3 regions of the Priestia sp. TSO9 genome follow, and region 2 is predicted to be linked to each of the others. Evidence: riboswitches for the same ligand, from Rfam matches in the RefSeq annotation. Region 2 holds a riboswitch; each other region holds the start of a gene.
What was found. Region 2 has a riboswitch for ZMP and ZTP ahead of LJC66_RS07860 (phosphoribosylaminoimidazolecarboxamide formyltransferase). Riboswitches for the same ligand answer to the same signal wherever they lie in the genome.

Region 1: another riboswitch for ZMP and ZTP. It lies ahead of LJC66_RS14560 (phosphoribosylaminoimidazolecarboxamide formyltransferase); the one in region 2 lies ahead of LJC66_RS07860 (phosphoribosylaminoimidazolecarboxamide formyltransferase).
Region 3: another riboswitch for ZMP and ZTP. It lies ahead of LJC66_RS12215 (phosphoglycerate dehydrogenase); the one in region 2 lies ahead of LJC66_RS07860 (phosphoribosylaminoimidazolecarboxamide formyltransferase).

What each region holds. Positions count from the first base shown of each region.
Region 1 covers NZ_JAJEKD010000014.1:41,504-52,274, forward strand. Annotated here, with positions in the region: gene LJC66_RS14515 (serine hydrolase) at 1-707, shown strand, start outside; gene LJC66_RS14520 (hypothetical protein) at 912-1,094, opposite strand; gene LJC66_RS14525 (DUF3916 domain-containing protein) at 1,852-2,391, opposite strand; gene LJC66_RS14530 (esterase/lipase family protein) at 2,654-3,286, shown strand; gene LJC66_RS14535 (hypothetical protein) at 3,793-4,026, opposite strand; gene LJC66_RS14540 (hypothetical protein) at 4,162-4,563, opposite strand; gene LJC66_RS14545 (helix-turn-helix transcriptional regulator) at 4,563-4,769, opposite strand; gene LJC66_RS14550 (helix-turn-helix transcriptional regulator) at 5,100-5,327, shown strand; gene LJC66_RS14555 (DUF2178 domain-containing protein) at 5,329-5,679, shown strand; gene LJC66_RS14560 (phosphoribosylaminoimidazolecarboxamide formyltransferase) at 5,803-6,969, opposite strand; ZMP/ZTP riboswitch at 7,018-7,096, opposite strand; gene LJC66_RS14565 (ketoacyl-ACP synthase III) at 7,374-8,363, shown strand; gene coaD (pantetheine-phosphate adenylyltransferase) at 8,516-9,001, opposite strand; gene LJC66_RS14575 (UvrD-helicase domain-containing protein) at 9,342-10,771, opposite strand, start outside.
Region 2 covers NZ_JAJEKD010000010.1:64,814-75,584, forward strand. Annotated here, with positions in the region: gene LJC66_RS07850 (MerR family transcriptional regulator) at 85-489, shown strand; gene LJC66_RS07855 (DMT family transporter) at 479-1,390, shown strand; ZMP/ZTP riboswitch at 1,553-1,631, shown strand; gene LJC66_RS07860 (phosphoribosylaminoimidazolecarboxamide formyltransferase) at 1,680-2,846, shown strand; gene yeiL (transcriptional regulator YeiL) at 3,002-3,664, opposite strand; gene LJC66_RS07870 (class I SAM-dependent methyltransferase) at 3,773-4,408, shown strand; gene LJC66_RS07875 (cupin domain-containing protein) at 4,444-4,791, shown strand; gene LJC66_RS07880 (cysteine hydrolase family protein) at 5,021-5,557, shown strand; gene LJC66_RS07885 (LOG family protein) at 5,604-6,185, opposite strand; gene LJC66_RS07890 (MazG nucleotide pyrophosphohydrolase domain-containing protein) at 6,285-6,605, shown strand; gene LJC66_RS07895 (HD domain-containing protein) at 6,644-7,615, shown strand; one part of gene LJC66_RS07900 (IS3 family transposase) at 8,123-8,393, shown strand; one part of gene LJC66_RS07900 (IS3 family transposase) at 8,393-9,279, shown strand; gene LJC66_RS07905 (hypothetical protein) at 9,371-9,724, shown strand; gene LJC66_RS07910 (helix-turn-helix transcriptional regulator) at 9,897-10,100, shown strand; gene LJC66_RS07915 (branched-chain amino acid ABC transporter substrate-binding protein) at 10,101-10,532, shown strand; gene LJC66_RS07920 (hypothetical protein) at 10,639-10,771, shown strand, end outside.
Region 3 covers NZ_JAJEKD010000013.1:790,972-801,742, reverse strand. Annotated here, with positions in the region: gene LJC66_RS12245 (GH25 family lysozyme) at 1-726, opposite strand, end outside; gene LJC66_RS12240 (HD domain-containing protein) at 951-1,499, shown strand; tRNA gene LJC66_RS12235 (tRNA-Ala) at 1,606-1,677, shown strand; gene LJC66_RS12230 (hypothetical protein) at 1,795-1,944, opposite strand; gene LJC66_RS12225 (DUF6143 family protein) at 2,726-3,268, opposite strand; gene LJC66_RS12220 (hypothetical protein) at 3,537-3,998, opposite strand; gene LJC66_RS12215 (phosphoglycerate dehydrogenase) at 4,123-5,322, opposite strand; ZMP/ZTP riboswitch at 5,491-5,569, opposite strand; gene htpG (molecular chaperone HtpG) at 5,780-7,657, shown strand; gene LJC66_RS12205 (tubby C-terminal domain-like protein) at 7,688-8,248, opposite strand; gene LJC66_RS12200 (DUF817 domain-containing protein) at 8,304-9,110, opposite strand; gene hpaB (4-hydroxyphenylacetate 3-monooxygenase, oxygenase component) at 9,259-10,695, opposite strand.

The DNA of each region.
Region 1 (10,771 bases), on a different contig from region 2:
TGGGTGAACATGAACTTATTACACCTGATATGTTACAGCAGATGTATGAACCGCATATTCCAATTCCGGATGAACCACTTTTATCTACATCAGAAACAACACTAAATTGCTATGGACTTGGCTGGTTTATTAGTGCATATCGGGGTTATAAAGTAATTCATCATGGTGGGAATATTGATGGATTTTCAGCACTCGTATCTTTTATACCAGAAGAAAATATCGGACTTGTTATATTAACAAACACTGGAACAACGTTATTACCATCTTACCTTGCGAATCAAATTTATGATGAGCTGCTGGGGCTAGATGCAATTGATTGGCATAAAAGAGCTATAGAAGATACAGCTAAATTTAAAGAAATGATGAAAGAATTAGATAAGCCTCTTCCACAAGTAAAAGAGACAACCCTTACACATGCAGTAAAAGAGTATACAGGGATATTTGAACATCCTGCATATGGGAAAATTGAAGTGTATAAACAAAACGATACGTTATATTTAAAATGGAAATCCGTTGATATAGAGATGAAACATCATCATTACAACACGTACACAACGAAGTGGAATCTTTCTCATACAGAAATGAATGTATTAATTGCCTATGAGATGGACGTAGAAGGAAAGTTATCACAGTTTAAAATGCATTTACCATCCATTTTGAGTACAAAACCGATTGTGTTTAGTAGAATTGCAGATAAAAATTCATAAAATTAAATATAAAACTTACGATATATCAGTTTTAATGAAAAGAAAGTATGAGCCAGGACGTGAATCTAGCTCAATACTTTCTTTTTACTTTTTTATACGGATATAGCACTAAATAGTAGTATTCAACATGATTTTTCAGAAATCATTGCTTTAGTAGATAATTAACATAAAACGTATTATGGGAAATAAAAAATCCAAAGTACGTTACGCTACCTTGGATTTTTTATTTGTATAAAATTCTATAACAGCTAGTCCAAATGAAACACCAAAGGCTGTAGAGAATGCAGTTAAGAAATCAGCTTGAGACTTAAAAAGAATATTAATTATCACATTGCCTATAAAAAAGACTAAAAAATAGATTAGAAATTTAAGAGCTAACTTTTTCAAAAACTCACCTTCTCTACTTTAACATATAACTATTTATTAACTTCGTTACTCGTAACGATCTAAATCCATAATATCAATAATCTTAACCCAAATCACGCTTTATATTATCTAAAAAAATAGCCTAATGAATTAAATTATATTTTAATTATACTGCTTTTCTTCAGGCTTCGTTTTATTAAAATCATACAAAAACACAGCGAAATATGTTGCAATATATATAATTAAAATAACCCAAATTTCAAAAGGGTCAATTATAAAGTTAAAGAGATGAGTTTGAGTAATAAGAAAGTGGATCAACAGAGGAATAAACATACACAACCATATAAAGTTCCGGTCTTTAACAATATTAAAAATAAAAATTATTGCAACAACAATTGTACAAACTATATAAATCAAGCATACATCTCCTGTATCATTAGATTTAGCATTCTCATCTAAAACATTCCTAATTAACACAATGTACCTCATAAGCATCAAAAAAGCTTTTTATATAAGATACCATCTGGTAAAGAACATATTTAAAATCTTTTTCAAAAATTGTTCGTATGACTTAAACATAGCGCTAAATTTTAAACTTTGCTTTTCTATTGGATTCATCATATTCCTACTTTCTGTGTAGATCTATTTGTATTATATCACCATTATTTAACTTTAAATCAAAAATTTGGTTATTAATGCGCTATACAAAGGTAATTAACATAATACCAATTTATAGGTACTAAAAAAAGGATCTTTAATTAAAGATCCTTTTAAATAATCAAACAAGCTCTCCAATGAACCATAACTCGCCTTCGTGAAAGTAATCTTCGTCATTAATAATCTCTTTATACCCTTTAATAACTAGATTTTCAGGAATTTCTAATCCCCATTCTTTTTCTATGCTTCTTTCAGATGGTAGGAGAGTCCAACTTTGCTCCTCTGTATTCCTGTCAAAAAATCCATTTAAATCTTCTTTATCAAATAAAACTACAATTTGAGAATCAAATAACTTTGGTAATGATATCAGAATATAAATACGATAATCCTTCTCCAATTCAGTTCTTGTATCAATTAAATGCTGCATTCGATTAATCAGTGTCTGCATACATAGCTTTCTTACTGAATTTGATGTATTTTTAGAATCAATAAATGACTCATTAAAAGGCATATGAAGGTGCCAATAACCCAAATAGCTATTATCCTCAGGGCTAGGTAAAGAAGCCGTATATTCAGTGATAGAATTAACAAACGTACGACACTTTCGTTTTATCCCTCGAGTTTTCTTTTTTAAACCATTATCAAATTTCCATCTGCGCATTTTACTAATATTCCCGCCTTTCTAGAGAATTTAAATTTAACACAAGAAGGGTTAGAGATTCTATAAATTCTTAATTAACATAATCAACATTATCAGCACTAATTTATTTCTGAGTATCTTAATAGGTCATATGATAAACAAGTAATAGATATTAAATCTATATAACTTTAAATTCCTTATAAGTATATGTTTACCATATTAGATTTTTTATATATAATTTATACATGTTGTTAATTACATATTCTTGAAGAGGAGATAAAAAATGAAGAAAATACTTATTACATCAATTTTTGCCTTATCCCTAATCTTATCAGCTTTAGGATTTCAACCCTCGAGTGCAAAGGCCCAATCAGAACACAATCCTGTCGTTCTAGTTCATGGAATCAGTGGTGCATCTTATAATTTCATCCCTATTAAAAACTATCTAATTACTCAAGGATGGGATCGTAGTAATCTTTATGCTATTGATTTTTTAGATAAGACAGGAAACAATTTTAATAATGGACCTCAACTTGCTCGATACATTGACCAAGTGTTGAAAGAGACAGGAGCTAAGAAGGTAGATATCGTTGCTCATAGTATGGGAGGAGCGAACACGCTATACTATATTAAATATTTAGGAGGAGGAAATAAGATTGAAAATGTCGTGACGTTAGGAGGAGCAAATGGTTTAGTCTCGTCTACAGCACTCCCAGGTACAGACCCTAATCAAAAAATTCTTTATACATCTATCTACAGCATCAATGATCAAATTGTTGTGAATAGTCTCTCTAGGTTGCAAGGAGCAAGAAATATTCAACTTTACGGCATTGGACATATTGGATTGCTTTCAAATAGTCAGGTCAATGCATACATAAAAGAAGGACTAAATGGCGGGGGCCAAAATACAAACTAATTATTTTTAGATATGTAAGATACCCAAAGTTATTTACCATAATCAAAATTCTAGGAAACAAATAAAGAAAGCAGCCAATATAAAATTAGCTGCTTTCTTTATTTGTAGGTTTAGTTTTCATAAAAATTCCTGCTAATGCAATGAAAATAGCAGATACAAGTAATGCAGTTAACCCCTGCTTTAAAATAAAGCTAAAGACTATTACAGAAATTAAACTTAACAAAAACATTGATTTGACTAACATATTTCTCTTATTCATTTATAATCATCTCAATTCTTCGTACGGATAACATATAAAATTATTGGCGTTGCTCTCTTTGTCCAACGATCCAAGCTAAAACTAAAATAGAAGCTGTTACTACTAAAGCTGTAAACATAACTATATTCACCTCTTATTCCTTATAATTACATTTTAACACATTATAAAGAGGGAGAAATAAATGAATACGATACACAAAGCTAGTTAACATAATACCTCTTTATCGGTAGATAAAAGAAGCAGACCTTTAATTAAAGATCTGCTTCTTTACCTTAGCAAAAACTAAATATGTTCCCAATATAAGCACAATACCCAAACCGATAAAACTTAACCAATACACCCAAGGGTAACTATATGAAACTGTCGTAACTCCCGTGTTTCGATCTACTATGGTAGTCGTACTAGGAGTATAAATTGTATTAATAGTTAAGTACGTTAATAAAGCTTGAGCAATAAGAAATACACCTATTGCACGTTTCATAACCTTGCCTCCAAACTCATACATGTTTCTATGTACAGTTTAACATAAAGAGACTTAATTAATTGTTAGTTAACATAAAACCAATTACAGGAACTAAAAAGGCTAGAAATGTAATGTTTCTAGCCTTTTCAACCTTTACTTATATCGTCTTGCTGAAAAGAATTGAACAATCGGAAAGATAACTAATGACAGACATATAGCTGCAAATAAAGATATATTGCCGAAATCATTTCTTCTGACAAAAATAATGCGATCTGCTACCCATAAAACAAAGAGAGAGATTGTTAAGATATGATAACTTGTTTTGGCGCTTATAGTAGCAACCTTCTTACCCATTTCATCTTTTTGAACTTTTCTATCGAATCCCCAAGTAGCAAATTGAAATATGCTGGTTAAAACTACAACTATTCCTATAACACCAGTTACTCCTATACTATATCCATTTTTAAAATCTGCAATATACATCGTGATTAGAAAAAAAGCGAAGCTTAGCAAAACCACAATACCCAAAATATAATTTCTTTGCACATTCTTCATTACGAATTCCTCCCACTTTGATATAAAAATAATTCATCCACACTTACTTCTAAGTTTTCTGCTAGCTGAAATGCTAAAGCTAAGCTTGGATCATATTTGTTATTCTCGATAGCATTAATTGTTTGCCTAGATACTTCACAAGCTTTAGCTAAATCCTCTTGAGAGAGCTTTTTAAATTTCCTAAGTTCTTTGATCCGATTATCCATACTTATCAACCTACCTCTAAAATGTAAAAGACTTTTTACATTTATAGTATATGGTAATATTTTCATTATGTCAAATATCTTTTACAAAACATCTAAGTTTCTATGTATATCGCACATAGATTTAGTTAACATAATATTTCTTATAGAAAGTAAGAAATAATCCATATTTTTGAATGAAATAGAAAAAGGGTTCGATTCTTAGCGATGAATCGAACCCTTTTTAATATACTAATATGTATAATAATATTTATCTTTTGTATAAGTTTACTTTACCTTTATATAAGTTTGTTGTATTATTTGTTTGTAGTCAAAAAAAGGAAGGTGATTACATTGAAAGAAAAAAATGGTGACTACGTTGAAAATAAAGTGTATGAGCACCGAGTTTTAAAAAGAATGTCTCAAAAAGAATTGGCTGACGCTGTAGGAGTATCTAAACAAACCATATATGTAATGGAGAAAAATAATTATTCTCCTTCTCTCGTTTTAGCTTATCGAATAGCTGATTTTTTTGGCGTAGATGTTAACGATATTTTTAATTATGTGAGAGGAAGTGACTGAAATGATAACTGACAAAATAGAAAATGCCATTTTTTATCCTTTGAAAGTCTGGACAGAACAATCAAATAGTAACTGGAATATGCTTATTGGTATTGGGTTTTTATCGCTTATAATTGCAATAATTTTGGTATACGTATTTCAAAAAAAATTGGGTATGAGTGTATCTGACGAAAGAACAAACCAAATAAATTTAAAAAGTGCCCTTATCATGTTATGTGGAATCATTTTGTGCGACCTCATTTTCCCAAAAGAGTATATGTGGCAAATTTTCTTCTTATTTAAATATTCCCTTGCATTCATTGCTTCAGGTATATATCTTGCTGTTCGATATAAAAAGGATTTCTTAAACTAAAGAACTTTGTACACGATATTCAGAATTAGTTAACATATTGTGCCTTATCGGAAACAGTATAAAAGAGCCAGTCCCTTTATGAGATCTTGGCTCTTTTGGTTTGATTATATATTAATTCATAGCTTAATGATGGAATACACGTATACCTGAATGTGCCATGATCATTCCATATTCATTTGCTGCCTCTGTAACTTGTTCATCTCGTAAAGAATTGCCTGTTTGAACCACATATTTAACACCACTCTGAGCCGCACGATCGATATTATCACGAAACGGTAAAAAGGCATCAGATGCATAAGAAACGTCTTTTAATCTTTTTAACCATTCTTGTTTTTCACTTTTACTTAGCCTAGCAGGGATCTCTTTAAAACACTGTTTCCATTGTTCATTTTCTACTTCAGTAATATCATCATTCAACCATCCATCAATTGCATTATTCACTTCTACACGAGAAATGCCTTCTCTGAACTTCATATTAAGTGCTCTTGGATGTTGTCTTAACCACCATTTATCAGCTTTTTCAGCTGCCAACCTCGTACAATGAATACGGGACTGCTGTCCGGCACCAATCCCAATTGTTTGGCCATCTAAGGCGAAACAAATAGAGTTTGATTGTGTATATTTTAATGTAATAAGAGCGACAAGAAGGTCCCTTTTTGCATTATCAGGAATATCAGATTGAGTCGTAACAATATGATTAAAAACTTCCTTTCCAATCTGTATATTATTTCTTTGTTGTTCTAGAGTAATGCCAAATACCGTTCTTTTTTCAATTGGATCAGGCACATAGTTTGGGTCAATCTCTAAAATTAGATATTTTCCTTTCTTTTTCTGTTTCAAAATCTCTAATGCTTCTTGGGTGTAGCTTGGTGCAACAATCATATCAGAAACCTCTGTTTTGAGGAGAGTAGCTACAGTTACATCTACTTCATCACTAAAAGCAGCACAATCTCCAAATGAAGACATCCTATCTGTCCCACGCGCTCTTGCATAAGCAATCGCTAAAGGAGACAGGTCTAGGCCTTCAACAAAATAGGATTCAGTAAGTGTCTCATTTAGTGGAGAGTACACAGCTGCACCTGCTGGACTTACGTGTTTAAAAGATGCAGCTGCAGGTTGATCAGTAGCCTGTCGAAGCTCCCGAACAAGTTGAAAAGCGTTTAATGCATCTAGAAAGTTAATATAACTCGCTTCTCCATTTAAGATTTTAATAGGCGTGTTCTCAGCATTCTGAACGTTAGCTTTACTTTGATTTGGATTCATCCCGTATCGTAAACCAATTTCTTTCACTTGAAAATCTCCTTTCCAAATAAAAAAAGTATTTGAACTCATGTTCAAATACTTTGCCCAGGCGTACGGCCGTTATCTATGTGCTTCCTCATGGTTCTCCATGTTTACGCCAGTAACACATAGTCTGTTTTATAAGAAAATTTTACATAATAAAAGTAATTTTAACAATACCTTTATCCAAATTTTTCTTTTTTAATTATATATCATACACAAATTTAATTTACACAACAGGTATTATAATAAGAAAAAACCCTTTAAAATCAATAGTTTTAAAGGGTTTTTATTTTTATTATTAGGTCTAAATAAACCAAATTTACATTTTTTTCATATAATTTCATTGACTTTATTAGTACCTAATACTAATATCTATTTATATATCTTAGTAATAAAAAAGGGTGAATATAATGAAATCAACTGCACGTATTACAGCAATAGGTACATACGTACCAGAAAAAAGACTTACAAATGACGATTTAGAACGAATTGTAGATACTAACGACGAATGGATCGTGAAACGAACTGGCATGAGGGAAAGAAGAATTGCCGATGAAAATGAATATTCTTCTGACCTAGCTATTAAAGCAATTGAAAACTTAGTGGAGCAGTATCAAAAAGAGTTAAAGGATGTAGGGTGTATCGTTGTCTCCACTACAACACCCGACTATGCATTTCCAAGCGTGGGAGCCCAAATACAAGATTACTTTGATATTCCTACAACTGGGGCGCTAGACTTTAATGCTACCTGTGCGGGCTTTACATATGGATTACACATGGCAAACGCCTTTATTACATCTGGACTTCATCATAAAGTTTTAGTCGTAACTGCAGAAACGTTATCGAAGGTTACAGATTACACGGATCGTACTACGTGTGTTCTATTTGGGGATGGGGCTGCAGCTGTTTTGGTCGAAAGTGATGCAGAGCGCCCAAGTTTTATTGCTACGCATATTGGTACAAATGGAAAGGGAGGTAAACATGTATACCGCACCAATTTATCTACTACCATGCATGGACAACCTTTGAGTTCAAGTGGCAAGATGGTGCAAAACGGAAGGGAAGTATATAAGTGGGCATCTCGGACAATTCCTTTAGGTATGGCTGAATTGCTAGAACAAGCAAATCTACAAAAGAGTGAAGTAAATTGGTTCGTTCCACACAGTGCCAATTTACGAATGGTTGAGTCTATATGTGAAAGATCAGATTTTCCAGTTGAGAAGACATTAACTAGTGTCGAGTACATGGGAAACACTTCTTCCGTTTCCATTCCTCTAGCACTACAAATAGGGATAAACGAAGGGAAATTAAAAGATGGAGACGTTCTCTTACTCTACGGATTCGGAGGAGGACTTACCCACGCAGGTCATATTATTAAATGGGATTTAGGTAAGGATTAAATAATCTAAACAAAGATGATCCGCATGACAACACAAAAAGATCCTACATTATTTTGATGTAGGATCTTTTCATTTACTTCTATAAATAGAGTATGTTCATAAAAGCATAGAAAAGCACCCTTACTCCAAGATAATATGTGCGTGTACATTATTTATCCCTGGTAACATGGAACTTTCAATAAAAGTGCTTTTTCAACGTGCTCTGGAATATAACTGCTTAACCTTCCCCCATTAGAATAGATTTCCTTTACCATACTTGAACTAAGAAAAGAATATTTTTCTTCTGAGTGAATAAAGAATGTTTCAGCTTCTTTATATAGATTTTTATTTGTTAGCGCCATCTGGGCTTCATATCCATAATCAGTCACGGTTCTCAAGCCTTTGATAATCGCTCTATAATTGTGTTCTTTCATATAATCTACAAGTAATCCTTCAAATGTATCAACTTTGACTTTTTTATTATCTTTAAATGATTGTTCAATTAGCTGTCTTCTCTCTTCGGTAGAAAATAAATATTGTTTCTTAGAATTCACCAAACCAGCCACTAAAATTTCATCAAAAAATTCACTAGCTCTATTTATAATATCAATATGTCCATTTGTAATTGGATCAAAGCTTCCTGGATATATAGCCTTCATTTAATCACCTCACTTCTTACTACTAACTATTTCGAAAAGCATTTGGTAATCTTTTCATTTTGTTAGCAATAATAACTACTTTAACATCTTGTAATAGATTTGAATATGTTGTCCGTAAAAGTATACCTTTACGGACTTTGAGTATGTATAAAAAATTTATCGATTTTTACGTTCGTTTAAATTAAAAAAGAATTTACGAACGTATTCCAAAATACATACACTTTTACGAACGTTTTTAATGAAATAAGAGGGAATTATAAATTATGAATAAAAAGCCTTTGTTAAAAAAACAAAGGCGTTCATTGTTATTGGGCTTAGTATTTTAAGTAGCTTTTAAAAATTATATTACCTTTATTACTTTTTCTATAGAATCTAGATTACATAAACTCCTTAGTTGTTGCAAATGATTTATATACCTGGTGTCGTCTAATATAACAATCATTTTTTCTTCTCCTCTTGTGGTAGCTACATAGTGTTCATTTACATCCCGATTCCAATAGATTTTATAATCGGAAGCGAATAATATAACTTGTTTAAATTCCAGCCCTTTTGAAGAATGCACCGTCATAATTTTATGATTATGAGTACTACCATCAAATGCAATATCATAGTCTGAAACCCTGATTACTTCTATAAATGATTGTAATTCATTAATATCCATAGGAATATTTAACTTATAAAACAAGTCTGTTAATACCCTTGTTATTTGCTCTTCTTCAATATCCTGCTCTTTAAGGACTTTTATTATATCATTAATTTCTTTTACATCGGCTGAACTGTACTCGCCTGCTAATTCACTTATAACATCATATATTGAATAACGATCGTTCTTAGCATACTTTGCAAGTTCTATAAGTAACACAACGTTTCTCGTGCCATTATCTAAGGGGGTTCTTGGTATATAGGTGAAATTATAGCCATGTTCATTTAATTCGTTTAGTATTGTTTGTGCCTGATTATTTGTTCTAACTAAAATAGCTAGCTCTTCTTCAATATTTAGTAAATTTTCGCCAGAAGTTAAATTGTCTAAAATGTCACTTATAGGCCCCGAATCGCTAATTCCAATGACATTTTCGACACATTCTCTCTCAGAAAATAAGTGTCTTGTTTCTTCGTAGAATAAGTTAGAATAGTTTTGAATGTCTGAACAACAACGAAAATTATTAGTTAGTGAATAAACATTAAAATCATTTGGATTAATAATCAAACCTTTGAAATATTCCGGGTCTGCTCCCCTCCAAATATAAATAGATTGTTTAGGATCTCCAACAATGAACAGTTTTATTTTTAGTTCATCTTTTAGATACATAAATAATTGATGCATATCCTTATCACAATCTTGATATTCATCAATAAATACTTTGAAAAATTTTGCGCATAAATATTGTCTTGCTGCCTTAGAGCTTTTTAAGATTCTAAGAGCCAGCTGAAATTTAAAATTTTTTTTATTATCATTAAACGCACTTAAAATATTCTGATTCCTTAGTATGCTTAATCCTTCTTCACTTGTGTCAAATTTACTTTTTGAATATTCTACATCAAAATTATCATTATAGCTACTGCCTAATGCATCTCTTATAAATGGTCTAATTATTTCTTGTTCTACAAAACTATCATTAGTACCAACAAAACTTCCTATTGCTTTTCCGCCAAGGCGATCCTTAATTTCCTTAGCCGCCTTCTTAGTAAAAGTAATTGCAGCAATTTTATAATGAGTTGTATTATTTGTTAAATCCCAATTCATTTTTCTTACTAAAATAGATGTCTTTC
Region 2 (10,771 bases):
AAATCTGAGTCTTTTTTTATTGTTTGCAAATTAACCATTGACTTAGAGCTAACTCTAAGTTGTAACATCTAAATAAAGGAGGAAATAGAATTGTATAGTATATCTGAAGTTGCTACGAAAACAGGTTTTACAGCTCATACGCTACGTTATTATGAAAAGATTGGGTTATTGTCTTCACCATTAAGAAAAGGTGGAAAAAGAAGATATACGGAAGGTGAAATTCGTCTACTCAAATTTATGAAAATATTAAAACAAACAGGAATGTCTCTAGAGGATATTCAAGAATTTTTAAAGGATGGATGTCTCCTAGAAAATATTGGTTCTTCTGCCATTCAATTAAAAAAAATTCAAACGAGGGCAGATATTTTAAACAAACATTTACTTCTTCTAGAAAAACAAAAACAAGAGATTGAAACAGTTATGAACGTAACAAAAGAGAAATTAGGGACGTATGAAACAATGATTGGAGACTTGAAAAATGAAAAGTAGAATATACCTTATGTTGATAGGTTTCGCTATATTTACAGGTGCTACATTCAACCTGGCTAAGTATGCTGTTCAGTATTTCTCCCCTGCAAGTGCTGCGGCATGGCGATTTGGCATTGCTGCACTCGTTATGGTTCTTATATTAGGATTACAGAAACAAATAAAGTCAAAAACTATTAAGGTTCATTGGAAAATGTATATCTTACTTGGCATCATAGGGATTTTTGGGTTCAATGCTTTTTTCTTTTTAGGAATGCAATATACGTCTCCTTTAAACGGGGCTCTCATCATGGGAACTAACCCTTTGGTAACTGCAATTTTTGCTTATTTTATTTTAAAGAATTCTATTACAAAACAACAGATGGTAGGTATCTCTTTTGCTTTAGTAGGTGTTATTCTTGTCCTTACGCAAGGTTCGTTAGAAATTATTCAAACATTATCCATTTCTAAAGGTGATTTACTTATCTTAGCAGGGAATCTATGTTGGGCTTTATATGGTGTATTAGGAAGAAAATATTTGAATGGTAGTTCTTCGATGGAGACCACTACTTATACAATGATTGTTGGTTCTCTTTGTCTTTTAATCTTAGGAGCTTTTTCACCAAGCCCTCAGCCCTTGTCTCACGTTACGTGGTCAGCTTGGGGAGCTATTCTCTTTATGGCTCTATTTACAAGTGTATTAGGCTATTTGTGGTGGAATAAAGGAATGGCTACGATTGGTGCAAGTAATACGTCTTTATTTTTTAATTTAGTTCCAGTCGTCACCATGATGCTTTCTATTTTAACGGGTGCCCTTATTACATTACCTCAAGTGATAGGTACGTGTTTAGTTATTGTAGGTGTTTTAACAGCTTCTGGCTTTTTACGCTTACGAAAAAAACAAAAGATTTCAGCCTCAGTATAAGAATAAATTGGTAAAGTCTATATAGAAAATATATAGACTTTATTACTACCGGTAATACCTGTTGTGTAAATTAGATTTGTATATGATATATAATTAAAAAAGAAAAATTTGGATAAAGGTATTGTTAAAATTATTTTTATTATGTAAAATTTTCTTATAAAACAGACTATGTGTTACTGGCGTAAACATGGAGGACCATGAGGAAGCACATAGATAACGGCCGTACGCCTGGGCAAAGTATTTGAACATGAGTTCAAATACTTTTTTTATTTAGAAAGGAGATTTTTAAGTGAAAGAAATTTGTTTACGATATGGGATGAATCCAAATCAAAGTAAAGCTAACGTTCAGAATGCTGAGAACACGCCTATTAAAATCTTAAATGGAGAGGCGAGTTATATTAACTTCCTAGATGCATTAAATGCTTTTCAACTGGTCCGAGAGCTTCGACAGGCGACTGGTCAACCTGCAGCTGCATCTTTTAAACACGTAAGTCCAGCAGGTGCAGCTGTGTACTCTCCACTAAATGAGACACTTACTGGATCCTATTTTGTTGAAGGCCTAGGCCTGTCTCCTTTAGCGATTGCTTATGCAAGAGCGCGTGGGACAGATAGGATGTCATCGTTTGGAGATTGTGCTGCTTTTAGTGATGAAGTGGATATAACTGTAGCTACTCTCCTCAAAACAGAGGTTTCTGATATGATTGTTGCACCAAGCTACACTCAAGAAGCATTAGAGGCTTTGAAACAGAAAAAGAAAGGAAAATATCTAATTTTAGAGATTGATTCAAACTATGTGCCTGACCCAATTGAAAAAAGAATGGTATTTGGAATTACTCTAGAACAACAAAGAAATGATGTACAGATTGGGAAAGAAGTTTTTAATCGTATTGTTACTACTCAATGTAATATTCCTAAAAATGCAAAGAGAGATCTTCTTGTTGCTCTTATTACATTAAAATATACACAATCAAACTCCATTTGTTTCGCATTAGATGGCCAAACAATTGGAATTGGTGCTGGACAGCAGTCCCGTATTCATTGTACGAGGTTGGCTGCTGAAAAAGCTGATAAATGGTGGCTAAGACAACATCCAAGGGCCCTTAACATGAAGTTCAGAGAAGGCATTTCTCGTGTAGAAGTGAATAATGCAATTGATGGATGGCTTAATGATGATATTACTGAGGTAGAAAATGAGCACTGGAAACAATGTTTTGAGGAGGTCCCTGCTAGGCTAAGTAAGAGTGAAAAACGAGAATGGCTAAAAAGGTTAAAAGGCGTTTCCTATGCATCCGACGCTTTTTTACCTTTCCGTGATAATATCGATCGTGCGGCTCAAAGTGGCGTTAAATATGTGGTTCAAACAGGTAATTCTTTACGAGATGAACAAGTTACACAGGCAGCAAATGAATACGGGATGATCATGGCACATTCAGGTATACGTGTATTCCATCATTGAGCTATGAATTAAATATAATTAGTCCAAAAGAGCCAAGACTTATAAAGGGACTGGCTCTTTTAAACTGTTTTCGATACATATGATTATGGTAACTACCTTTTATATCATATACATATAATTATCTTTCTTATGAAACGAGGTTATTATGAGTGTCTTTAATTTAATTCAGCTAATTTTTTCAAACGTTCTTTGTCTCTAATAATGTAGCCTCGTGACTGCTTTTCAATAGTATTTGATTTACATAGTTGGGCTAGTACATGGAGTAGATGGCGATATGATACACCCAGGTATTCGCATACTTCAGTATGTTTTTCTTTATAAAAGTTATCATCAGCCGACAACATTATAAAAGCAGCAAGACGGTTCTCAAGTGGATAGGCCTGATTTTGTGTATACTTTGCTGAAATTCTAGTTGCTTTCTCGCTTAAAAAACTGCATAAATATCTGAGAAATATAACATCTGTTAAGAGCTTATTTTTACAGGTATCAATAGGAATAGCCAAACAAATGGTTTTTGTGATAGTTTGTATGGCTTTAGCATATCGTTGTGAATTTAATAGTTCCACTTCCCCCATAAATGTTGGAGCTTGTAAAAAATTAATCAAGGACACTTTCCCATTTTCGTGTGTAACATAGAGTTTTGCCTTACCTTCAACAAGATAATAAATATATTGAGGATAGGATCCTTCCTTATAAATAAATTCACCACGTTCAAATTCGCAGACCTGAATAAATGGAGTAATTGGAAAGGAAAAAAGTGATTGAATAGAGTATTTCTCGACATAGTAACTTTGCATAGGGTCGTTTAAAAATTTCATTTTTTCTCCTACTATTATAAAAATATGAGATATCTCACATTATTTTATGTTTTTACATGCTATGATGCAATCAAAGTTGATAGATCAATAGGGAGATGTTTCATAAAGATGATCAAACAAGATGAATATTGGAATGAAGTAGCTAATAAAAAAGAATTTACTACGCCTTTTCAACCTGAATTATTCCTAACACATGTTAATCACAATGCTGTCATATTAGATTATGGTTGTGGGTATGGACGGACTTTATTGGAATTAAGAAGCTACGATTATAACAATTTACATGGTGTAGACTTTTCAGAAGAAATGATTAAAAGAGCTAAGTTTCATAACTCAGAAATCGATTTTCAAGTTATTCAAAGTGGGAAGCTTCCTTTTCCTAATGATTCTTTGGATGCTGTCTTACTTTTTGCAGTTTTAACATGTGTTCATAAAAATGAGGAACAAAACGCTATTTTAAATGAGATTAAACGGGTACTAAAGCCAGGAGGTATTATTTACATCAACGATTTTCTACTAAATAGCGATGAAAGAAATAAATTACGTTATGAAAAGGGACTCACTAAGTATCATACATATGGGGTTTTTGAGTTACCAGATGGGGCTATTTTACGTCATCATAGCGAAGAACGCGTGAAAGAATGGATAGATCAATTTGAAACCTTAGCATATAAGAAATTAGAATATACAACTATGAATAGAAATCGTTCAAATGGTTTAGTGTATATGGGGAAATTAAATTGAATTTATTACAAAGAAAATATAAAGGGAGAATTGTAATGGTAGAGAAATTAGAGCTAGAAAAGATTAATCTTCAAGAAATTACAAAAGATATTAAAGATCAACACGTGAATTTTCCTGTATCGAATATTAATAATCACTGCCTTCGTATAGCTGTATTTTCAGGCGAATACAAATGGCACTATCATTCTAATTCGGATGAGCTTTTTATGGTTTTAGAGGGAGAACTTTTAATTGATTTTAAAGGTAAGGATACTGCTGTTTTAAAACCTAATGATACGTTACTTATACCAGCTGGAACCGTACATAGAACCAGAGCGAAGCAAAGAACAGTAAACCTTTGTTTTGAAGATATAAATGCTGATACGATAATTATTGATGAGTAAATAAAATAACATAACCACTGTAAAAGCCATTTAAGATAGGTCTTAAATGGCTTTTACGTATATACAGATAAATCCCGATAAAAACATTATGGTAACTACATTTATATACTATGTACATTTCAAAGAAAGCTAGATTTTGCAGGATCAAGCTATATAATATGAGATTTTAATTTGATATAATATTATTTTGAATTTTTTACCACAAAACTCAATAGGGGGATACAATTAAATGAGTGAAAAAACAGCTTTGTTGCTTATCGATGTTCAAAACATCATGTTTTCTTATGAAGGTGGATCTTTATGTAATGAACAACAAGTACTTAAAAATATTACTTCTCTAAGGGAAAAAGCACACAAATCTAATGTGCCAATTATCTATATACAGCATACAGACCCCAGTTCGGATAGTATGCTTAGTGAAGGAAAAGTCACATGGGAAATCCATCAGGATGTCGGCCCCATACCAACGGATATAGTTATTCAAAAATCTTCTTGGGACGCATTTTATCAAACAACTTTATACAAAAAACTTCAGGAACTTGAAATCGGAAAATTAGTCATTGCAGGTATGCAAACTGAATTTTGTTTGGATACTACTTGTAGGAGAGCATATAGCTTAGGGTATAAAGAGAATATCTTAGTAAAAGATGCCCATAGCACATTTGATACGGCTGTGCTTTCAGCTTCTAAAATAGTAGAACATCATAATAATATGCTAGGTGGCAGATTCGTTACATTAAAAGAAGTAAACGAAATTATATTTTAAGCTAACAAAAAAACAGGATTAGATAGTGTCTAATCCTGTTTTTTTGTTAGCTTTGTGCTTTTGTGATATATGTTTTAACTGAAGGAGGTTGATATGTATTGAATTGATCTAATAAACCTTGTGGTTCTGTATCTACAAGAGCCATAGAACGATATTTTTCCTGTAGAAATTGTTCTTCTGTCATGTGATTAAATAAAGAAATAAGTGGTGTGTAATAATCATTAATATTTAATAATCCGCAAGGCTTCTGATGTAACCCTAACTGAGCCCATGTGAAAATCTCAAAGAATTCCTCTAGTGTACCTGGACCACCTGGTAATGTAATGAATCCATCTACAAGTTCAGCCATCTTGGCTTTTCTCTCGTGCATAGATTTAACAACGATAAGCTCTGACAGGTTTTTATGAGAAATTTCTCTTTCTTCAAGGAAAGTAGGCATGACGCCAATGACATGTCCGCCAGCTTCCAACACGGCATCAGCCACAGCACCCATTACTCCAACACTTGCTCCACCATATACGAGCGAAATATTACGTTTAGCAAGTTCTTTTCCCAGGTCCTTTGCACCTTGAATATAAAGGTCAGATGCTCCATTACTTGATCCACAAAATACAGCTATTCTTTTCATAAAGATCCCCTCCTATGTAATCACCGTTATTGATTATACATAATAATGGATGATTTGGTAAACTTAGTTGAAGTTAAAAAAGGAAGGTGGAACCATTTAATGAACGTAACAGAATTTCAACAATGGGTAAAGGACTACTACAAAATGAGAGGTTGGTCAGATTTAGATATCTTTATTCGAATTGGTTTTCTTGCCGAGGAAACAGGTGAAGTAGCACGAGCTATTAGGGCTTTAGAAATCGGAAGGGATCGACCAGATGAAGTAACTGGAACTTTGGAAGAAAATAAGAAAGAATTAACGGAAGAACTAGGAGATGTGTTAGGTAACTTGATTGTTATTGCTAACAAATATGATATTTCTTTAGAAGAAATATTCAGTTCGCATAAAGAGAAGCTTGCAGAGCGTTATTCTACTAAATGATATAGATGTGACAAAAGAAGGGAAAGTGAAGTCGTTTTATGAAAATTCATGATTTCATTTATGGATCTTTTCACTTAGAACCAGTCCTAGCAGAATTAATACATACTGAGCCCCTTCAGAGGCTGAAAAAGATTCACCAAGGTGGCGCAAGTTATTTAGTGAATCCAAAGTGGAATGTAACACGATTTGAACACTCTGTAGGTGTCATGCTATTGATTAGAAGGTTAGGTGGATCTATAGAAGAACAAATAGCTGGCTTATTACATGACGTTTCTCATACAGCTTTTTCTCATGTCATAGATTTTGTTTTAAATAATCCAGAACAGGATTTTCACGATCAAATATTTGACAAAATAATTCAATCATCAGAAATCCCTTCTGTTTTACAAAAGCATGGATTTAATATTTTGTCTATATTGCCTATTGAGAAATGGTCCTTATTAGAACAACCTCTTCCTTTGCTGTGTGCAGACCGCATCGATTATACGCTTCGTGATTTATCTACCTATAATATGATTTCTTCAGACAATGCTTGTAAATTTGTAGATGAATTAAGAGTGGTTGACGGCAAAATTTTTTTAAAAACAATTGAGGCTGCAGAATGGTTTGTTAAAGCTTATTATACGGAGGTCATTGACTTCTTTCTTCATCCATCAAATGTATATGGGTATGCTATACTAACGGATATATTAAAGATCGCAATGGCCAAGGAGATTATTCATTTTGATGACTTATTATCGGATGATGAAACAGTTTGGAGAAAGTTAATTGACAGCAAAGACCATGAAGTGCTACAAAAAATGAAAGATATGAGCAAAAAAGTAATAAATGATGAGGTAGATTATGACATACACCAAAAGAAAAAGGTACGGATTATTGATCCCTTTGTGTTAGTAGGGAACGTCCGAATGAAGAAAGCAACAGAGCTCTCCACCAAAGTAAGAGAATTAAATCAGTATGCTCTAGAAAAGTCTTTAAAAGGAACATTCATAAGAGTTCTTAATACTTAGTAAAGAGAAAAGCACCTTATTTAGTTAAATAAGGTGCTTTTCTTACATGTGTGGTTGATCATAGCTGCTTTTAATAGTTGATAAAAGTGAAATATACATGTACATATTTAAAATATAGGATTAGGTTATAATTTGTCCAGTCAAAAGGTAAGCAAAATAAAAAGCAACCTCATATCCCATGGCATTGGAAGGAGGTTGCTTTTTGTCATTCATACTCGTTGAAGAATGCATAGCACCGCAAGTAAATAATATCATATATTTACCATAATTACTATATTTTTCTTATTTTTCATATTATAAAGCGTGCACTTTTTATACATCTTATCTCCAATCACCTGAGGAGAAAAACCTGTTAGATCAAGGATGTATAAAAAGCTGCATAAAGCAGAAACAAGGCCTCATCAAGAACCATTGGGACTGACCCCTAATAGTGAGACAAATAAAAAACACCTTTAAGTTAAAAAACGGGTATATACTACCTAACAATCACTTGGAGGTGTTTTTTCTATGGGGACAAGAGTTAGTTATCCAGCAGAGATAAAAATAAAAGCTATTGAGATGAGATTAGCTGGTCTACCTGTCAAAGAAGTGCTTTCCCAATTAAATATTCGCAGTTACACCCAATTAAAAAGGTGGATGAAATGGTATAAAAATGGAGAAATGCATCGATTTGAACAGCCTGTAGGCAAGCAGTATTCATACGGAAAGGGACCTGGCTTTAAAGACGAAATGTCCAAATTGAAAGCAGAAAACCGGTATTTAACACAACAGATTGAGGTCTTAAAAAAGTACAAGGAATTGGAGAGGAAGTGGTCCCAGAAATCGTAGTGAACGTAGTAGAAGAGTTAAAAGATAAGATGCCAGTCTATCAAATCTGTCAGCACCTTGATATCCCTCGATCGACTTATTATCGCCGGAGGAAACAGGAACAATCAGAACGGACAAAGAAAAAGAAATGGATGGAACAACAGATCGGTGATCAATGTCAAAAACATAAGTTTCGATATGGCTATCGAAAAATTACAGCATTACTCAATCGAACGATGAAAATTAACCATAAATTTGTACAACGTGTCATGCAGAAATACGGTTGGCAATGTCGCGTAAAACGAAAAAAACGAAAGCAAACAGGGCAACCTTATCAGGTTGCAGAGAATGTATTAAATCGTGAGTTTCAAGCTGATCGCCCTCTTCAGAAATTAGTAACGGATATTACCTACTTGCCTTTTGGACCTAAGCAGTTGTATCTTTCAAGTATTCAAGATTTATTTAATGGGGAAATCATTGCATATTCGATTGGTGATCACCAAAATGTAGAATTTGTCTTAGATACGTTAAGCCAACTTCCTTTTTTACCTAAAGGATGTACGTTGCATAGTGACCAAGGATCTGTGTACACCTCGCATCTCTATCAACAAAAAATTAAAGAAAGAGGCATTACTATGAGTATGTCCCGTAAAGGGACACCCGCAGATAATGCCTCCATTGAATCGTTTCATTCCTCGCTAAAGTCTGAAACGTTCTACCTCGACGAGTTAACATATACGACGACCACCATCGTCGAACAAATCGTCGAAAACTATATTACTTATTACAACAATGCCCGTATTCAAACGAAACTAAACAACCAGTCACCAGTACAATACCGGCAGCTGGCTGTTTAAAAGGTGCTTTGAGTCCTGTCTCACAAACAGGGTGCAGTCCCCGTCCTGCATCAAGGGTTCTTTTTTATGCTATTTTCCGGAAAGAGACATTATGTTGACTAAAGATATATATGATATACACCGTTTCTTTGATCCATTTTCTGATAAAATAGTAATTAATAGTAACCAAATTAGAAAGAGGCTGATTAATGTGACGGTGAATGTTATTTTTAATCCATTCTTTGCTTTAATAATTCTTGTTATAGGGGTATGGATGGGAAGTACAGTTAACCAATTGTTTGGATTAGTAGCAATTTTGGGAGGCTTGTTATTAGGGTTCTCTAACTTATTCAAAAATGGTATAACAATTAATAAAAAGTCAAAGGTTTTACTTTTTGCCTCTTTTGTTTTTCTATTAAGTTTATTCTCATTAACTTATTTAGTTGTATCAACACTTTATCTTTAATTTCTAAAAAACACTTAAAGTAAATAAGCAGTTATAAGGATCTTCTAACGAAAGATCCTTTTTTAGTGGCAATAAGCCGTATTAAGTAAATTAAATTCAAGGATAATGTAATATATATATTGAATAATGTAATGTATATGTTACACTGGGACCAGGAAGGAATTGGTTTATATTGAAAAACAATGTAAAAATATTTCGTGTACAGGCTGATTTAACTCAGCATCAATTGGCTGAAAAAGTTGGTGTTACTCGTCAAACCATTAGTTTAATTGAAAAAGGAAAATATAATCCTACATTAAAACTTTGCTTAGAAATATGTTATGCAGTCAATAAAACCTTAGATGAGATTTTTTGGGTTGGTCAGGAGGAGATTTAAATGAAAGTAATAACAGACGAAAGACTTGTTATAAAAAATTTAAAAAATATTCGTTTTGCGTTTGCTTTTCAAACTTTAGCACTTGTGGGGATTGTAATATATGACGGTATTACGAAAGGATTCAATAATATTACCAATAATCCTATATGGCTAGTTTTGATACTTACCAGTGTTATATTAGGGTATTTGAACTTAAGTATTTCTGTTGACTCCTATGAAAATGAGAAACGAATTAGAAAAATGCCCTATTACTTATTAGTATTATGTTGTTTAGCTGCCGGAGTTTTCTTTGGTCTACTAACAAAGATAACATCTAATAGTAGCTTGGCTGATAGTATAATAATTGGTTCAGTTATATTTTTATGTTTTTTAGGAACTTTTTCATTTGGTTATTTTTTAATAAAAAAACGTTCTAAAGACGAGGAAGAATAAATTATAAATACTTCCCATAAGGAACATTGTGGTAACTAAAATTAATAAGTAAGCCTATTTATGTTACAGTGTACATAGAAACATGTATGAGTCTGGAGGCAAGGTTATGAAACGTGCAATAGGGATATTTCTTATTGCTCAAGCTGTATTAACGTACTTAACTATTAAGATGATTTATACTCCTTTTATCGTTAGAGTATTGGATAGAAATACTAGAGTTATGACAGTTTCATATAGTT
Region 3 (10,771 bases), on a different contig from region 2:
TTTAATTAAGTTTTGCTGCAGTTCTTTTACAGCTAGTCCGCTATCACCTTGCTGTAATTGTGCTGATGGCTTATTATTTTCCACCACCGTCACGCCTGTATTAATACTATTAAAGAAATCCAGATCCATTTCATTGATATCAACATTGCCTTTAATCCCGTTTACTTTTCCTTGATCTGTATATTGAAACATAGACCATCTATCCCAAATCGTCGTATCACCTGGGTTAGCAAATCCCTTAGAACGGTTACTTCCACTGTAACGAGCTATCCATAGCGGATATCTTGCTACAGCGCTTGTAAAATTGGATTTAATAAAACTATACCCCGTGTAAAGAATAGGCGTAATGCTTGTTTTCCTTTCAATATACTCCATCCATCTAACTGCAAAGGCTGTGACCTGGGCTTTTGTTTTCCCTTTATTTTCTTCCAAATCTAAGCAATGAGGCAAATCAATCTTCATGCTGCCTAATTTATTTAAAAAGAAATTAACTTCTGCAATGGGATCATTATCAGCATGAGCAAAGTGATAAAAGCCTACACGTAGACCTGCATTTTTTGCTCCTGTATAATTATCATACGATTTTTTATCTAAGAAGGTTGTACCTTCTGTTAATTTAATATATGCGCCTTTTACACCATCCGACGCCACTTTTGCCCAATCAATTGTTCCGTTGTGATGAGAAACATCAATGACCTTAATATTTTGATTATTACGGTTTTGCATTGCTATCACTCCTTCATACAAACTATGAACAAAAAAGGAAATGGCAACTGATACAGGCCTATTAAATAGATATTAGGCTTTATAAAAAACTACAGTAAGAAGGGATTTTGGTAGCCTTTCCTTATTAGAAGAAATGAATTTGTGCAATTTTATAAAGTGAGGAAAGCTATATTCGTTTATACTAATAATATGAAGATATACTGAATAAAAAGTGGAGGAATATGATGTCTTTAATAAAAGAAGCACGTAGATATGCAGAACACGCTCATAGCGGCCAAATGCGCAAGCTGTCCGATATACCTTATATTGTTCATCCTATTAACGTAGGTAATATTTTAGAAAAAGCAGGTTTTAGTGAAGAAGTAATTGCAGCAGCTTATCTGCATGATGCTGTAGAAGATACAAGTGTAACACTCGAAGAAATTATACAAAGATTTGGTTTAGAAGTAGCGGGTATTGTTGAAGCTCATACAGAAGACAAATCAAAAAGCTGGGAAGAACGTAAACAGCATACAATTCAAATCGTGAAAACTGGTTCTCTTGAAGTGAAATCTTTAATTGTAGCAGATAAATTAGACAATTTACGGTCTTTAAAAGAAAGCTACGATCAGCAAGGAGATACGATTTGGAATAGCTTTAAAAGAGGATTCGAAAAGCAGAAATGGTACTACGAATCCATCAGCAAATACGCTGCAAAAGGATTGGAACCAAACCAAATTCCAAGTTTTTTTTATACGTACAAACAAGAAGTAAATGATTTTTTTAGAAGTTAATATTCATATAAAGAAATTAGAAAACACTGAAAATAACTATTGCGAACGCGCGCCATACGTATTAAAATATAGTAGAGTCAACACGCAATAAAGGCTCTACATAATCGGGACTGTAGTTCAGTGGGAGAATACTTGTCTGGCAGACAAGGGGTCGTGGGTTCGAATCCCATCAGTTCCATAAAACCAGTCGTATCAAGAGTTTAAAACACTTTAAAACTCTGCAGGATGGAATGGTTGCAATACTATTTCATCTGACCTCTTCATGATTTCCATGAAGAGTTTTTTTATTTTCTTTTTACGATTGATCCTCATGATTTTTATGATTATTTTTTTCACTGCTCCTGCTGACAATTTCTCTAAGTTCGCCCTCGTCGCCTTTTGCATTGATGATTTCAAAAAGCTGATTCAGCCCTTCACTTGTTTCATCGTTTGGTTCTTTGCTCATTCTATCCCCTCCTTTTGCTTCTAGGATGCCCATTTTTTTCGCATTGTTTCATGTAAAAAGCAATTCATCAATATTAATCGGCCGTAAAAGTATACCTTTACGACCCTTGTACAATTACTGGTTATACAGATATACTCAATCAATTCTTTAAATTTTGCAGCGTTTTATAGGGTTTCTAATACTCATCTATAATGAAATAATCATCACAAACTTCGTTAAAATCGTTCTCTTCGTGGAGATCTACTTCTTTATCTTTAGATATCTCGGTTTCTGTTGTAAATGGTTTAAAAAGCTTGTTTAACATTGTTCCGCCTCATACTTTTTATTAATACATTCAGTATGATTAATTTATATGAAGCCAGTATGAATTGAAACTTAAGATAATGTGAATGTAGTCATTAACGTGAGATGTTAAGCAAGCTTATACCCTGGACAAAAAAGTTACTTAATTCTACAAAGAAGTGATTAGTATATCAGCTGTATGTGGCATTCGTTTTGCTATTGTACTAGGTAGCTTAATTTTATGTATTATCGCTTTAATCCCTTAGTTATCAACATCCTTAAATACCATTCAAATGGCTTGTGTAGTTGGAATTATCCTTTTGCTTGCTTTGTTTTTCTTTAGTTATATCCACAATTAAACGAAAAAACGCATGCTATAAAAAAAGAACTTTGTATGTTGCTGCAAAGTTCTTTTCATAAACACTTACTGTTTGTTAAGAACTGTATGAAATATTAAATAGCTCATACACTGCTTATACAATCGTTAAGGCCTATTCAGTTAACAGTCCTTCTTACGTTTTTTCTCGAACCATCCATATGCAATTTCAGCTTCAATTTCTTTGTTTCCCGGAGAAACTAAGAAAATAACGTATGAACCGTTGTTTGGAAAGATAAATTTGCCGTCTTCATCACTTACTAATGTACTTTTCGGCGGAACAACACGGTTAAATACGTTTACCCCTTTAGTAGGAAAGCCTTTTACCATTTCTGCAAATTTAATTTTCCCTTTTGGCTTTGAACGTATTGTAGTATTTGCTGGACTCACATTGTCTGAAGTTGTTCCTTTTCCAGGCGGGATAGAGTTAAACCAAATTTCAGCAGTAAAAGATTCGTTGGAATAGTTAGTAATAGTAAAAGCATTCACAAATAAATCTACTCCGGAGCCAGAAGGGTTAACTAACCCGCCCCAAGCATTTCTATTTCCACCAAAACGAATAGGCTCAGTTTGTCCAACAAAATAGTCTCCTTTTAAAGATTGATATAAAGGATTAGGTATATTAACAGCTTTAATATAAGGTTTGCTCGACTCGTAATTCGACATACAATCATCTCCTTTCTATACTATATTTTATGAGGTTTTTCTATAAATGCTTGGACACGTGCATAATATATTTAATCTTTATATAAACGCAAAAAGATAGACCCGGTACTGAGCCTATCTTTTTTGCTTTTATAAAATAAAATTTCCCCTTCATCTTTTCCTTACTAATGCCCTCGTTGACTGCTGGTGTATAAACGGATTGTTTTTTGACTTTATATTCCGATGCTTTTTTAATACGTCTACTATCACTTCTTAAAGTAGTAATCACCTATTCTTTTGTAGTCATAAAATGAAGAAGTCTTACCTTTTTTTCGCAATATTCAATAATCTCGTAACAAGTTGTGAGGATATCATGTCTAGACAGTTCTATTTCATCAAATACAAACTTTGAAAGCTGCTTCTGCAGAACCTCCAGCTTTTTACTGTCTTCTTCATCGATCCATAGTCCTTCCGTAATACACACATCTGCTAGTTTGTTAATAGATTGAGCCGTCCAGTTTAATCCGGCTGAAGAAACAGTTTTTGTAAGTAAATCGTTTTTTATAGCTAGAATAACTTGACACACATGGGTATAAGCATCAACTTTCTTTTGGATAAATGCTTTCCGAAGCTCTTGCTTGTATTGCTCTTTCGACATCACTACGGCTACGACAGACGTAATGAATGTTCCTGCCAGCGCGATGAGTGACCCTATCAAAATTCCTATCAGTTCTCCTGACAAAACGCTCACCTCTTTAAAGGTATTTCTATATGCTATGGGAATGAAGGAAATGATATGAAGATAAACACTATGTAAAAACAGCCCTAACTTTTCTAAGTTAGGGCTGCAACACTAAAATATGAGGGTAACCGAATTAGATAATACGACTTGTAATAATTCCTTCAATTTGACCAATTTTTTCTTCTAGCTCAGGCACAATCTCGTCACTTACTTGATTGTCAATATCGATCATTGTATACGCATATTCACCGCGGCTTCTGTTCACCATATCTGCGATGTTTAAATTGTAGTTTGAGAATACTTGCGTAAGTTGTCCTACCATATTCGGAACGTTGTGATGGAAAGCAGCTACGCGTTTTTTCCCAGTGTAAGGAAGAGATGCATTCGGGAAGTTCACTGAGTTTTTAACGTTTCCAGTTTCTAAGAAATTTTTCACTTGACGTGCTGCCATTACCGCACAGTTTTCTTCTGATTCTTGAGTTGATGCCCCTAAATGAGGAATTGGTACAACATTTTTCATGTTCAAGACATTTTGATTTGGGAAATCTGTAATGTATCGTCCAACTTTTCCACTTTCAAGAGCAGCTTTCATATCTTCTTCGTTTACAAGCTCACCGCGTGAGAAGTTCAAAATATGAACATCAGGTTTCATGATGCTAAACGTTTCTTTATTGAAAACACCTTTTGTGTCGTCCGTTAATGGAACGTGAACCGTAATATAGTCAGATGCTGCAAATAGTTCTTCTAGAGACATTGCACGCTGTACGTTGCGAGACAAATTCCAAGCTGTATTAACAGAAATGAATGGATCAAAACCAATTACGTCCATATCTAAATCAAGCGCGTCGTTTGCTACAAGAGCACCAATTGCACCTAAACCAATAACGCCTAATGTTTTACCTTTGATTTCTTTTCCAACAAACTGTTTTTTACCTGCTTCAACTAACTTAGGAATTTGATCACCTTGGCCGTCTAATCCTTTTGTCCATTCAACTCCAGCAAATAAGTTACGAGAAGAAGCCATAATTGTAGTTAAAACCATTTCTTTTACTGCGTTTGCATTAGCTCCTGGCGTATTAAATACAACGATACCTTGCTCCGTGCAAGCGTCCACCGGTATATTATTAACTCCTGCTCCAGCTCGTGCAATGGCTTTTAAATTTTGGTCAAATGCCATGCTGTGCATGTTAAAGCTACGCACGACAATCGCATCTGGATTTTCGCTGTCGTTGTCAATTTGATAACCTTCTTGATTAAAAACATTTAGACCTTTTTGTGCAATGTTGTTTAATGTTTTGATTGTTTGTACTTTTTCTAATGTTAATGTGCTCATTTTGTACTCTCCTCTGATTATCATCGTAATTTTACATGTTTTTACCTTTGGATAAAGGAACTTCATTTTTAATTTTTTTAAAAGTCTGGTTTTTTAGCCTACATGTCTGATAACTTCTATATCCTCTCCCCCTAAACAGAAAGAGGTAAGAGATATGTATTAATCCCTTACCTCTGCCCAGGCGAACGGCTACGTCACTATATGCTTCCTCACGGTTATCCGCGTTTCGCCAGTCACATATAGTCTTTGAAATTAAGTATATTCTAGCAAACTCTTTCAGAACGTTCAACCTTTTTTTAAAAGTTTGCTTTTTTCAGTCTAATTTTTAATCTCTTTAGTGAATCTCCTAATATATTGACAAATATCCTAATACATGTTAAATAAAAAGAGTGATTAGCACTCTATCCACTCAAGTGCTAATTATTTTATAAGCCCTATTTGGAAAGGAGAACTTCTTATGTCAAAAAAAGAATTCAAAGCCGAATCAAAGCGATTATTAGAGATGATGATTAATTCCATCTATTCTCAAAAAGAAGTATTTTTGAGAGAACTTCTATCAAATTCAAGCGATGCAATCGATAAAATTTATTACAAAGCCTTAACAGACGACTCCTTGCGTTTTAACAAAGAAAGCTATTACATAAAAGTAACACCACATAAAACTAACCGTACCTTAACCATTACGGATACTGGGATTGGCATGACGCAAGAAGAGCTTGAAAGCAGCTTGGGCACAATTGCGCGAAGCGGTTCCCTTGCGTTTAAAAATGAAAATGAAACAAAGGACGGACACACGATTATTGGCCAATTCGGCGTTGGGTTTTACGCAGCGTTTATGGTGGCAGATGTCGTAACGGTGATTAGTAAAGCGTTAGGCAGCAATGAAGCCTATAAATGGGAATCTACTGGTGCTGATGGTTATACAATCGAACCTTGCGAAAAAGAAACGGTTGGAACTCAAATCATTTTAAAAATCAAAGAAAATACAGAAGATGAAACATATGATGAGTATCTAGAAGAGTATCGTTTAAAAGAGATCATTAAAAAATATTCAGACTTTATCCGCTACCCGATTAAAATGGACATAACGGAAAAACGTCCTAAAGAAGGTTCTGATAACGAGCTAGAAGATTATACAGAAGAGCAAGTTATCAACAGTATGGTACCGATCTGGAAGAAAAACAAAAATGAATTGACTTCAGAAGACTATGAGCAGTTTTATTCAGAAAAGCGCTACGGGTTTGATAAACCGCTCACTCACCTTCACATTAATGTGGATGGAACGATTCGCTACAATGCTATTTTATTTATTCCAGAAAATAGTCCGTTTGATTACTACTCAAAAGAATTTGAAAAAGGACTTGAACTGTATTCAAACGGCGTATTAATTATGAATAAATGCGCAGATCTTCTTCCAGACTACTTTAGCTTCGTGAAAGGTATGGTAGATTCTGAAGATTTATCTCTTAATATTTCGCGTGAAATCTTACAGCAAGATCGCCAGCTTCAGCTGATTGCCAAAAACATCGGCAAGAAAATCAAAAATGAATTAAAAAGTTTGCTTAAAAACGAACGTGAAAAGTACGAGAAGTTTTATGAATCATTTGGCCGCCAGTTGAAGTACGGCGTTTACAGTGACTTTGGCAGCAACAAAGACGTATTAAAAGACCTGCTTTTATTCTATTCTTCTACAGAGAAAAAGCTCGTAACACTAGATGAGTATGTATCGCGCATGCCTGAGGATCAAAAGTATATCTATTATGCATCAGGCGAATCGTATGACCGAATTGAAAAGCTTCCTCAAGCAGAATTGGTTACAGATAAAGGGTACGAAATTCTGTATTTCACAGAAGATATCGATGAATTTGCAATTAAAATGTTAATGACGTACGAAGAAAAAGAATTTAAATCTGTTTCAAGCAGTGACTTAGGGATTGAAGCAGAAGAAGAACAGCTCAATGAGTCTGAGGAAAGAGAAAATAAAGAGCTATTTGACTATATGAAAAAAGCTTTGGCGGGAAAAGTAGGAGATGTGCGCGCGTCTAAACGTTTAAAAACACACCCCGTTTGCTTATCAGCTGATGGTGAAGTAACGATTGAAATGGAGAAAATTTTAAGTGCTATGCCTGATAACCAGCATGTAAAAGCAGAAAAAGTGTTAGAAATTAACGTAAATCATGATGTATTCGCTTCTTTAAAAGATGCATTTGAAAATGATAAAGGGAAATTAGACCTTTATACAAATTTATTATATAACCAAGCTCTTTTAATTGAAGGCTTATCTATTAGTGATCCAGTTGAATTCACAAATGATATTTGTAAAATTATGATATAAAAATCAGGCGCAGAATCATTCTGCGCCTGATTATATGTATGGCATAATAAAATTAGTTATATAGTAAGAAGCGATAAAAATGAGTACGGGCAGTTCTTCTGTTACTCTTATTGAGTGTTTGCCTTCTTTAAAATGAAAAAGCTCTGATTTAAATTCTGCGACTTTTTCTCTTTTTCCATTAAAAATACACGCTTCCTCTACGGCTTCATGACTGTTTAACATGTAGACGTTATTTCCCCATCTAATTTCTTGTGCTCCTTCGTTTTTGATTATTCCTTTCCCTAATAGATACCCCACTGTTTTTCCACTTTCTTTTATCACCCACCGGTGTTTTTTTATGTGATCAATAAACACCGTTCTTCCTTCCCATTGAACTTGTAAATGTACCTTTAAGCCGCAGGAAAAGATAGGAAACCAAGAAATAGAATCTAAAACTGGAAGTCCATCACGAGTTAAAAAATCAATACTTTTAGTCCACATATTTTTATGCATTCTCTTAAGCTGTCCGACATTTTCTCCATTTTCATTTGTAACTGCTACGGTCTTCCCCGCTGATTTAAAATAGGGAAAATAAAAAATATATTCCTGCATATAAGCCTCCAAAGCTTCTGTACCTTATATTAACAGCGTGTACATAGTTATGTTTCTATCTTTCATATATTTCGTTTGTTTCTTTTGATTTCTTCCTTTGTTTAAATTGGCTCTGATTTTCTTTTAAATGCTTTAGTAAAGCAACAATCAAGAAACTAACAATCACAAGAAGAAGCCAAGAGCTAATTTTACTTATATGAACCATTGTCCACTGCTGCTGTTGATCTGGATACTGCCATGCTCCGAAAAATGTTGCGATATTTTCAGCGATCCAAATGAAAAAGCCTATCAGTACAAAAGACAATACTAAAGGCATGCGATATGTACGTTTGTTAACCGTAAAATACACAAAAGCTCGATAAAAAATAAGTAAAGTAAAAAGTTTTAAAAACCAGCGGAAGTCGTAAATAAAATGATGCGTGAAAAAATTAAGGTAAATAGCCATACTTAGTATACTGACAATCCACGTAGAAGGCCAATTCGTAAGCTTTAATTCAAGCCTTCTCCACACTTGGCACATGTAGCTGGCTACACTAGCATACATAAATCCGCTGTACAGCGGAACTCCCCAGACTTTAGTGAAAGCTTTTTCCGGATAGCTCCATGAGCCCATATGAACTTTGTAGAGTTCTAACGCTAGTCCAATTAAATGAAATACTGCGATGACTTTTACTTCATCAAGCGTTTCGCGTTTAAACATCACCATTAAAACTTGAGTTCCTAGACAGACTAATAAAATAAGGTCATATCTAGAAATAAACGGTACTTCAATTATTTTTGTCAGAGCCAATGTAAGAAAAATAATAACAGGAAAAACACAGGATTTTGCTTGTTCTAAACCAAAATAGATTAATTGCTTCATTGTAACATCCTATCTTTATAGTATTCCTTAGTATTTTCACAGAAATGATTCTCTGAAAATTATTGCAGATTTTTCAAATTTATTCAATAAGCATCTCCGCTGTTTTTGTAACGAAACTATCATACCCAGCGGAGATCATTTTTCTCCATTAACTTTTCAAAAAATCGGTTACTCGCTGTACATAGCCCTCTTTATCGTAAGATAAGTACAGATAACTAGTTAACTGTACAGGCTCACCAAAGAAAAAACGTTCATACAGCGTTTCTCTTGTGCCAAACGGACTCATCGTTAAATCCCACGCTAGTCGAAAAAGCTTAATTCGATCTTCTGCTCCTCTCGATTTAGCTTGCAAATAACGCGTAATATCTTCTTTAACCAATGAGCGGCACGTATTTTCTGTTGGTATTGCCATTAGTCCGCTTGCACCTAAAAGCTGGATAATTTCTGTAAAGGTAGGATATGTTTTTGAAAATATATTTGCGGCAATACGAAGTGTAGTTTCATTCGGACGCATGTATCCCCATGGATCAATCTCCGCTTCTTCTTCTGCTTTCATCACGAGAGCTTTCATCGTTTCTAACGCAATAATAAGCTCTGTTGCTTTTTCTCGTACATGCGGATAGTCTGTAATGTTAATGGTTTCAATCAGAGATTGTACAATTCCTAATACAAATTCTGTTTTGACAATTCTCCTTGAAGTTACTTGATGCAGAGCAAAAGCTGAGAAAGAACTAGAAGCAAGGAATGTATTTGATACGTCTACATTTTCATAGAAGAACACGCGATTCCACGGTACTAATACATGGTCAAAGACAACAATTGTATCCATTTCTTCGAATCTAGAACTTAATGGATAATCAAACGTCGACTCTTTTCCTGCAAATGATTCTCTACAAATAAATTTAATTCCTTTTGTATTACTTGGAATTGAAAAAGCAAACCCTTTTTCTTTTCCTTGAATGCCCGCTGAAGACAGTACGAGCAGCTCATCTGTCATTCCGCCCTGTGTAGCAAGCAGTTTCGCGCCTTGGATAACGATTCCCTCATTGTTTTTATCAACTATTTTTGCAGCTATCGGTTCGTCGTTTTGCTCGTAATAAAATTGGATTCGATTGACTTGAGGATCGATGAATGTATGAGTGAGCGATAAATCTTGCTCTCTCACATATTCATAATAAGAAAGGATGTTTTCAGGAAAGCAGTTTTCCGTTCCTCTCAGGAGTTCTGCAGAGGATGCAAAAGCCATTAATACGGTATTCATATAATCTGGACTTCTTCCCATCATACCATGGGTTAATTGCGCCCATTGCTGGGTCATCTCTCGTCTTTTTTTTAACTCTTCTTTTGTTTTAGGCTGTAAATAAGATGTACCAACAAATTCTTTAGAAGACGGAGATTGATATGTCATGATATCTTTAATTTTTTTATCATGCTGAAGATCATAAAGCTTAGCTTGACTGTTAATGGCTCCTTTAAAAGCCGGATGTTCTGATATATTGCCTGTTACGAGCTTGCCATCAATCCATACATTTGCTTTTAATTGATTAATTCTCTCTACGTATTGCTTCCCATTAATTGCTGACATACTCCCACTCCCAGACTTTCGATAAATATTTTTACCTATTGCATTTTTATCATATTACGATGTCTTTTCCATGTTT